DNA from 3 places in the Methylobacterium sp. J-072 genome. Region 2 is predicted to be linked to each of the others. Evidence: predicted binding sites of a transcription regulator. Region 2 holds the regulator's gene; each other region holds the start of a gene.

Region 1 (3,248 bases), on a different contig from region 2:
AGCTTGCCCTTCCGGCTCTTTCGACGCGCGGCGGGGGTGCGGACCGACATCTGCCCGGTGAGGTACTTGGCCGTGAGCGAGGCCGGGTTGGCCAGCACCTCGGCGGGGGTGCCCTGGGCGATGATCTCGCCGCCATGGATGCCCGCGCCCGGACCGACATCGACCACGTAATCGGCCTGCAGGATCGCGTCCTCGTCGTGCTCGACCACGATCACCGAATTGCCGAGGTCGCGCAGGCGTTTGAGCGTGCCGAGCAGCCGCTCGTTGTCGCGCTGGTGCAGGCCGATCGAGGGCTCGTCCAGCACGTAGAGCACGCCGGTGAGCCCGGAGCCGATCTGCGAGGCCAGCCGGATGCGCTGGCTCTCACCCCCCGACAGGGAGCCGGAGCCGCGGGCGAGGGTCAGGTATTCGAGGCCGACATCCACCAGGAAGCTGAGCCGGTCGCGGATCTCCTTGAGGATCCGGACCGCGATCTCGTTCTGCTTGGGTGTCAGCTTCTCGTGCAGCCCCGAGAACCAGCGATGGGCTTCGGAGACCGAGAGCGCGGTGACGTCGCCGATATCGGCCATGGCGACCTTCACGGCGAGCGCCTCGGGCTTCAGCCGCTTGCCGCCGCAGGAGGCGCAGGGCGTCTCGCTCATGAAGCGGCCGATTTCTTCCCGGACGGCGTCCGAGTCGCTCTCCTTGTAGCGGCGCTCCAGGTTCGGGATCACGCCCTCGAACGGCTTGTTGACCGCGTATTTGCGCAGGCCATCGTCGTAGGCAAAGCGGATCGCCTGCTTGCCGGAGCCGTACAGGACCACGGCGCGGGCCGCCTCCGGCAGGCTCTGCCAAGGCACGCTGGTCTTGAAGCCGTAATGCTCCGCCAGCGCGTCGAGCGTCTGGCCGTAATACGGCGAGGTCGATTTCGCCCAGGGGCCGACCGCGCCGCGCTTCAGGCTGAGCGCGGGGTCCGAGATCACCAGTTCGGGGTCGATCCGCATCTCGTGGCCGATGCCGCCGCAGGTCGGGCAGGCGCCGAACGGGTTGTTGAACGAGAACAGCCGGGGCTCGATCTCCGCGATGGTGAAGCCCGAGACCGGGCAGGCGAAGCGGGACGAGAACGTGATCGTCCGCGGCTCCTCGCCCTCGGGGGCGTCCGCGAACACGATCTCGCTGATGCCGTCGGCGAGCTCCAGGGCTGTCTCGAACGAATCGGCCAGCCGCGCCGCGATATCGGCCCGCACCACGATCCGGTCGACCACCACGTCGATGTCGTGCTTGAACTTCTTGTCGAGCTTGGGCGCGTCGTCGATCGCGTAATACTCGCCGTCGATCCGCAGCCGCTGAAATCCTTTTTTTTGATATTCGGCGATCTCTTTTCGGTATTCACCTTTTCGCCCACGGACCACCGGAGCCAGCAGGTACAGCCGGCTCTTCTCCGGCAGCTCCAGCACCCGGTCGACCATCTGCTGGACGGTCTGGCTCTCGATCGGCAGGCCGGTGGCCGGGGAGTAGGGGATGCCGACCCGCGCCCAGAGCAGGCGCATGTAGTCGTAGATCTCGGTCACCGTCCCGACGGTGGAGCGGGGATTCTTGGAGGTGGTCTTCTGCTCGATGGAGATGGCCGGCGAGAGCCCGTCGATCTGATCGACATCGGGCTTGGACATCATCTCCAGGAACTGGCGGGCATAGGCCGAGAGCGACTCGACGTAGCGGCGCTGCCCCTCGGCGTAGATCGTGTCGAAGGCGAGCGACGACTTGCCCGAGCCCGACAGCCCGGTGAACACCACGAGCTTGTCCCGGGGGATCGTCAGGTCGACGTTCTTGAGATTGTGCTCCCGGGCGCCCCGGACCGTGATCACCCGCCGGTCGGCGGCGGCCGGCTGCGCGGCGTCGAACAGCGCCTCCAGCTTGGCGTCGGTGGCGGCTTCGTGGCGTCCGGCGCCCGTCTGTGCAGCCTTGCGGGCGGATGCGGGTGCCTCGGCCTTCTTACGCGCGGGCTTGGCCGGCACCGCCTCGACAGCCGCCGCCTTGGCGGGCGTCTTGGGCGAAGGCGCCTTTACGGGAGAGGGTTTGGGGGCGGCTTTGCCGGCGCCGACTTGGGGTCCGACTCGGGTTCCGGCTTGGGCTTTGGCCATGAGGGCGGCGGTCTTTCGAGGCGTCGACACGGTCGGGCTGGCTTGCGCGCGGGTCAGCCGCCGCACCCGCTCATGTCGAGCCCGGAGCGGTCGACGGCAAGGTGGGCCGGCGGGACGCAGGCCCGTCATGCGACGCCCTTGCTAGAACGAAACGCGTACGCCGGCAACCGCTCCTCAGAGGCCTGTCGTTTCACGACCGGGAGGACTGGGTTTCCAAAGGGCCTGCGGCCCTTTGGCGGGGTTCAGGGGCGGAGCCCTTGAGACCTGCAGGGCGCTGCCCTGCACCCGCAAAAGGTCACGGACCTTTTGAATCCGGGACTTCACGCGTCGGCGTTGCGAGCCATGAAGGTGGCGGGTGAGCCGTCCGCCGGGTCCACGAACACGATGTCGGTGGGCGCCCGCCGCGGGGTGTCGATCGACAGGAACGTCACCGGCTCGTCCGGCGCGATCTCCGGCATCGCGTGCACCGTGCCCTTCTCGAAGAACAGCAGCTGGCCGGGGCCGAACGTGGTGAGGTTCGCGGGGTCGCCCAGCCAGACGGTGCCGCGTCCCGACAGGCAGTAGAGGTACTCGTCGCAGGTGGCGTGGTAGTGCGGCGGCGTCGGGCGATAGACCCGGAACACCCGGGCGCTCGCCGCCGCCCGGTCGGTCAGATAGGTGTCGACCAGGAGCGTCTGCGCGCTGTCGGGCAAGGCCGCCGCCAGCGCCAATACGTCGAAGAGGCCGGTGCCGGTCTCGGTCATGGCGCCCGCCTCACTGCGAAAAGCCTTCGAGCACGATCTTGCCCTTGGCGCGCCCGCTCTCGATCAGCGCGTGGGCCCGCCGCAGGTTCTGGGCGTCGATCCGCCCGTAATGCTCACCCAGGGTGGTGCGCAGGCGCCCTGCATCCACAAGCCGGGCGACCTCGTCGAGGAGCGCGCCCTGGGCGCCGATGTCGGACGTGCCGAACATCGAGCGGGTGAACATGAACTCCCAGTGCAGCGACAGGCTCTTGCGCTTGAGCAGGGCCACGTCGAGCTGCGCGGGGTCGTCGATCAGGGCGAACCGGCCCTGCGGGGCGATCAGCTCGGCGATCTCGGCCAAGTGCGCGTCGGTGTTGGTGGTCGAGAACACGAGGCCCGGTGCGCC
Region 2 (3,248 bases):
CGGCTGGAACTCGCCCTCGCCGACCTCGGCGGCAGCCCGGTCACGGCCGCGATCGTGCTGGACCGGTCGGAGGCCCGCGCCTTCGCCCGCGCCCTGCTGGCGGCGGCCGGGGATGCCGCCGAGCGCACCTTCCCGAAGCCCGGGACCTGACCGGCCCTCGGACCCTGAAAAGATTACTGCTGGTTCAGGCCCGGTTGGCGGCCGGGCAGGCGCGGCACCACCGTGCCCCGCTTCTCCACCGGCGCGTCGCAGGCATAGGCGAACTCGCTCTTCAGCGGATCGAACACGGTCTCGCCGGTGATCCGGCAATCCTCCCGCACGGTCTCGTCGAGATAGGCCCGGGCGGCGGTACGGAACCGCTTCACCCGGCTCGCGGCCGGATCGGGATCGATCCGCACCTCGCTGAGATTGCAGCCGGCATACTCGCGCAGGGCGTCGGAGACGATCAGCAGCCGGCGCAGCTGCCGGTTGTCATAGACCTCGTAGGGCTCCTTGCAGCCGATGGTGACCACCTGCGGCGTGAGCGCGACGTAGTTCCGCGAGATATACGAGAACCCGGTGGTGCAACCGGCCAAAGCCAGGCCGACACTTACCAAGCCGATGGGCAGCAGAGCCGCGCGCCGTCGCATCCTCGTCATCCCAAGCCCAGTTCCAGCCCCGTGGCGCATTGAAACGGCCCCGCTTGACCAGTCAATGCGTTTGTCGCCCCGAACGGCGCTCAACCCCCGAACGCGTCCCCGACGAGCCGGTGCACGTAACGGAACGCCTCCGTCGCCCCGGCGGCGGCGCGCGCCTCCCCGTCATCCGCGAGCGCGATCCGGTCGAGCGCGGTGGTGAATTGCCGCCAGTGCAGCCCGCGTCCGTCCGGATGCCCGGCGAGGTGGCGGGCCCCATGGCCTTCCGAGAGGCCGAGCTTCCGGGCTTCCTTGAGCAGGATGGCTGCGCCGAGATTCGAGCCCTCGGCGACGTAGAGCCAGCCGAGCCCGGCCATGGGATCGATCGCTTCCTCGCGCTCCGCGGGCACGTCGGGGATCCGGCCGGTCACGTCGCGCAAATCCTGCGCGATCAGGGCAAGACGGCGCCTCCCGTCGAGATCGGGCAGGACGGGGCCGAGCGCGCCGTCGCGATAGAGCGGATCGACGCGTGTATGGAACCGGTATTGGACCTGAAGGAACAGCGCGTACCGCTCGAGGCTCGCGAAGGGCTCTCCCGCCATGACGCGCCGGTCGAGTTGATCATGGGCCGCCGCGGTCGCCATCCTCAGGCGCTTCACGCGGCTGCCCGGTTCGACCGTATCGGATGTTGAGACGTCCATGTGACCCAGGTCTTGATGGGGCCCTCGACCATCCGAGGCGGTCGGGGCCTATTCTATCCGGGTCGAGGTCGGGACCTCGCCATCCGGCACGAACCGTCATAGCGTCCGGATCATCCGATGCGATTCAGGTCACCGTGAGGCCGACCGGCAGACTGCGCAGGCTTGCGTGATCGGGGCGCTTCGCCCATCAAGCTTGGCCGGATCAGGCTTGCAGAACACTTGCGGAACGTTTAACGTGTTCGTGATTTGTTTCTGAGGCCGCGTCGATGCGGCCCACCAAGCCGCGAGTCCCCGTCGATGCTCACGCGCAAGCAGCTGGATCTCCTGCGTTTCATCCAGAGCCGCATGCAGGAATGCGGTGTCCCTCCCTCGTTCGACGAGATGAAGGACGCCCTCGATCTCAAGTCCAAGTCGGGCATCCACCGGCTGATCACGGCCCTGGAGGAGCGCGGCTTCCTCCGGCGTCTGCCGAACCGGGCGCGGGCCATCGAGGTGATCCGCATTCCCGAGAGCCTGTCCCAGCCGGCGGCGCCGCCCGCCGAGCCCCGTCGCTTCACGCCGAGCGTGGTCGAGGGCGGCAAGTCCAAGCTGCCGCCGGCCCAGCCCGCGACCACCCGGATGATCGATGATGGCGGGCGCGCCATCTCGATCCCCGTGATGGGCCGGATCGCGGCCGGTACGCCGGTTTCGGCCATCCAGAACCAGAGCCACGCCATCACCATGTCGCCGGACTTCCTGGCCGGCGGCGAGCATTACGCCCTCGAAGTGCGCGGCGACTCGATGGTCGATGCCGGCATCCTCGACGGCGACCTCGTGGTGATCCGCAAGCAGGACACGGCCAATACCGGCGACATCATCGTGGCACTGATCGACGACGAGGAGGCCACGCTGAAGCGCCTGCGTCGCCGGGGCTCCTCGATCGCCCTGGAGGCGGCCAATCCGGCCTACGAGACCCGTGTGCTGGGTCCCGACCGGGTTCAGATCCAGGGCCGGCTCGTCAGCCTCGTCCGCCGCTACTGAAGCGGCGCGGCCGGGGCGTCGCCGGGCGCCGCATCGGCGCCGGTCGCGTCGGGCTCAGCAGGGATCGCGTCGCCGGGATCTGCCGGCGCCTCCGGGCGCTGCGCCGTCGATGGCTTGGCCGTGAGTGACGGCCGCCATGGCACCGAGCGTCCGTCGCCGCGGGTGTCGCGTAGCGTGAAGCCGTCGCGCTCAGCCCGGACGGCGACGGCGCCGCGGGCGGCGAGGACGCGCCGGTCGATGACCAGCGGCCCCGTGCAGCTCGGCGGCGCGGCGAGCCGCGTGATCAGCAAAGCCGCCCGGGCGCAATCCTCCGCGAAGGCGCGCCGGTCGCGGACCAGGGCGACGGCGCGGCCATCCGGCAGGCGCGCGGTGCAGCCGAGCCTGTCGCATCGGCCCCCCTTCGAGGCGCCGCCGATTACCGCCCTGGCCGATCGCCCGTCGCCATCCGCCTTCAGCCATTGCTCCAGCACGAAGGCCGAGGGGCTGCCCAGCGTCGACAGGAGGCCGTCCGGTCCCCGGATCGCCGCGCCGCCGCCTTGCCGGTCGACGTAGAGATCGAAGCGCTCCGGCATCGCGGCGAGGCCGAGCCCGAGCAGGGCCGGCGGCAGGGCGAGCCAGCGCAGCCGCGAGACCGGGAGCGTCGCCAGGAGCAGCCCGGCCGCCAGCAGCCCCAGCGCGCCGGTGCCGAAGGCCGGCAGGACCAGGGTGGCGCGATCGAAGCCGGCGATCCATTCGGAGATCGCCAGCATGCCGCCCACCGCCTGCCCCATCAGCCACCAGACCGGCCGGTCGAGGGCGAAGGGATAGGCCAGGATCCCGATCACCGCCGCGGGCATCACCACCAGCGAGACGAGCGGCAGGGTCAGGGCGTTGCCGATCAGCCCGAACGGCTGGATCGTCTGGAAATGGTAGG
Region 3 (3,248 bases), on a different contig from region 2:
CGAGGACGACCGCGCGTAGCGACCGCATGGGGACGGCCGCGTGCGAACGGACAGTCAGTCGCGGGAGGCGAAAGTCTCGGCGGCCTTTCGGTTGATGCGGCCGATGAGGCAGATGGCGCCGTGCAGGGTCTGGGCCTCGCTGAGGGGGACGTCGAGGTCGAGGACGATGCGCACGGCCTCGCGCTCGGAGCCAGCGCGGGCGCAGACCAGGGCGGCCTTGGCGGGGGCGGCGGCCTCGGTCAGGTGGGCGCTGATGGCGGCCAGAGCTGCGGTCACGCTCAGGCCGGCCTCGCTCGTATCCGTCCGGCCCGTGGTCGTCTCGCTCATACCGTCACCCCGTGCGAGTAGCTGCCTCGGCCCGCGGCTGCGTCGGGCCGGTCAACACACACGCTCTGTTGGCGGCGACAGTCCAGGCGAAAGTACCGGATCCCGCCGACATTCGCGTCGTAGTCCGGGAAGGCCTCCGCCAACGCGAAAAATTGACCCATTCCGGGCATTGGGAATGTCCGCTTGTGGGCGACCAGCCCGCGGCTATGAACCTTCGGCAGGGTTGACTGGGGGTGTTGTGCTCCACCGCGGTTTGTCGCCCTTTTGGCGCATTACGAGGCGTTTGCTCGAGTGTCCTTTTTAGACCGTTGCCGTTTCTGCTCGTCGGGGACTCTAGCGATCCGCTCGCATTGGGCGAACAGCTTTCACGCGTAACGCCGCCTGGGGCCAGGGTTCTGTCGTACCCGCCCGCGCCGCGTCGCGACCATTGGGACGGATAAACACCACGAGAAGCTCCGGCGCGCTCCGGCCGCCACCCCAATGCGATCGCGACAGGACCCGAAGCTCTTCAAGATGGCGGGCCTTCTCGCCAGTCGCATTTTCGACGGTGACCGTCAGTCCCACGCAGTCCGACACTTCGAAAAGTGCTGTATGCAAAACCCTAGTTTGCATACAGCGGCGCAGGTTCTCTGCGCTTTGGCGTAGCGAGCACGCCGCTGCCATCCCACACTTGTTCTTGTTTCGTTCACAATGTAAAACAGCGGGGTCACGTGGGATGCGGGGTCAGCGCTCTGCACGGTTCAACTCACCCCGAAAGGAGCTCGGGACAGGGGGCGGCGATCGTATCGTCTGGGTTGTCAGCGTCCTTGCGCCAAGCCAGTCTCGGCCGCAGTGAACGACACCTGAGGTCGTTGCATTCGCCGCTGGGAGGGCAGGTGACAAACACCATTATCCGCGTCGCGATCCACGACCTGACCAAAACCCAGGGGGCCTTCGTCGTTAAGCACGGAAAAAGCGATCTGAAAGTTACTCAGACGATGCAACGCGTGATCGACGACCTCACCGCTCTCTACGCCAAGCGGACCTCGAAATCTTACGGGAAATTCGCGGTCGATGAAGATCGATTTCCGACCGAGAAGCACCTCCGCGCCTACCTCAACGTCCAGCCCAGCGACTTCACGACGCTGACGCACAAGATGATGGAAACGCTAAAAGCCCAGGCGGGCTACAAGGGCGCTGCCACGGGCGGCCACGTCTTCTTCGCTCACTTCGAGCGCGAAGAACGGCAGTACCTCCTCATCGCGATCGTCAACGAGAAGCTCGGCGCGTCGATGACGAGCGATCTCGATGTTCAGGATGTCCGCCATCTCGACATGGACGGTTTTCGGTTCGCGGGCCGCATCAACATGACCAGCTGGGCCAACGGCGAGGAGCGCTACATCGGCTTCTTGAAGGGCAAGCGGGAGGTCTCCGAGTACTTCAAGGAATTCCTCGGCTGTGACACCACGGTCCAGAACCGCCGCGACACGGCCGAGCTTGTCCAAGCGTTGATGGCATTCGCCACCGATGAAGGCATGGACACCCCGAGAAAAGACGATTTCCTCGCCCGCGCGAAAACCATCTGCGAGCGTTCGGCCAAGGCTCAGGAGGAACTCAGCTTCGAGGCGCTGGCCAACGAACTGAGCCCGCAGGATCCCGAGAGGCTGATGACCGTTCTGGCCGATCCCGATCTGCGCCTTAACGACGGCTTCGTGCCTGATCGCCGCGCCCTCGGACCGCTGATCAAATTCAAGGGCAAGACCCCGACCTGGAGCATCGAGTTCAACCGCGACGCGATCACCCGCGGAAATGTGCGGTTCAACGCTGAGGACAACACCCTCACGTTGACCGGCCTGCCGGAGGATCTCACAGCGCAGCTGCGCGCTGAGTACAGCCAAGATGGCTAGGATCACATTCGACCAGCTGACCCTGCTGTATCGTTATATCGCCTTCGAGCAGAACAGTGATCAGGGAAGGCTGTCGATTGCGACCCCAGAAGTCCTGGAGGTCATCCAACTCATCGAAGATGACCAGGATGTCGCTGTTGACGCAGACATCGTGGTACTTGACGATGGCGCGCTTCAAGTCGGTCAGATCGTATCAGTCCGCGTCGGCCCACCCCGGACTGCGCTCGGCTCCCTCGTTCGCGACTTCGACGGGTTGCTCGATACCCCGGAAGCGCGGGTCAAAGAACCGCGCGCCTACTTCGTCATCGACGGCGGTATCACACCGGACATCGATCCCTGTCCCGAGCGCCTAGCGACCTATCGCAAGGTCATCGAGTTCACGAAGCTCGTCGGCGAAGCAGCGGCCTATGTCGATCAATCCAAAAGGGAATTGATCTTCATCAAGGATGGCAAGTTCAGCGTTCCGCTGGCTTATAAGGCCGCCGACTTAGACCGTGTGAGCGTCTCCGACACCGACGCCATTCTCAGCGCGTGCGCCGACGAGATTCACCGAGACCAGAAGCTCGCGATCCTCGCCGAAGCCGTCATCGGGATCTGCGCGTCTCAGCCGGTCGCAGTCCGGTTTCGCCACCTCATCGCAAACCTCGGTTCGGTGAACGAGGAAGTTCGCAACGGCTATCAGCTGTTCGCGTCCAGCTTCTCTTACTCAAAGATCCGCAACGAGATCGAAGCCGCACGCATCGATTATCTCAACAAAATCCATAAAACGATTATCGATATCCAGACGCAGTTGCTCGGTATCCCTGTCGCGACGGTCATCGTCGCCTCGCAGCTGAAAGTCACATCCGCCTGCGGCGTCGAGTTCTGGACCAACTTCGCCGTCGTCGTGGGAGCGTGGATCTTCGTCGCGCTCTTGGCGATCGCCATCGGAAACCAATGGGCGACGCTGGCGTCCATATCCGACGATATCGCGCGCCAAAAAACCACGTTTCAGCGGGACTTTGCGGCGCTAAGCGATCAGTTCGATACGATTTT

What was found. The regulator LexA, encoded in region 2, represses DNA repair genes until DNA is damaged. The targets are predictions, from matches to a motif close to TGTTCNNNNTGTGTTCNG.
Region 1: a site for LexA is predicted at 2,263-2,280, ahead of uvrA (excinuclease ABC subunit UvrA). Genes of this name have one in related genera too.
Region 3: a site for LexA is predicted at 999-1,016, ahead of MKK67_RS25780 (nucleoid-associated protein). Genes of this name have one in related genera too.

Annotation. Positions count from the first base shown of each region.
Region 1 is NZ_JAKSYK010000058.1:15,436-18,683, forward strand. It holds gene uvrA (excinuclease ABC subunit UvrA) at 1-2,120, opposite strand, end outside; gene MKK67_RS05795 (cupin domain-containing protein) at 2,441-2,863, opposite strand; gene MKK67_RS05800 (zinc-binding alcohol dehydrogenase family protein) at 2,874-3,248, opposite strand, start outside.
Region 2 is NZ_JAKSYK010000011.1:3,905-7,152, forward strand. It holds gene MKK67_RS00255 (hypothetical protein) at 1-150, shown strand, start outside; gene MKK67_RS00260 (hypothetical protein) at 174-629, opposite strand; gene MKK67_RS00265 (biliverdin-producing heme oxygenase) at 719-1,315, opposite strand; gene lexA (transcriptional repressor LexA) at 1,613-2,335, shown strand; gene MKK67_RS00275 (ComEC/Rec2 family competence protein) at 2,329-3,248, opposite strand, start outside.
Region 3 is NZ_JAKSYK010000196.1:3,336-6,583, forward strand. It holds gene MKK67_RS25775 (hypothetical protein) at 55-327, opposite strand; gene MKK67_RS25780 (nucleoid-associated protein) at 1,203-2,213, shown strand; gene MKK67_RS32715 (hypothetical protein) at 2,206-3,248, shown strand, end outside.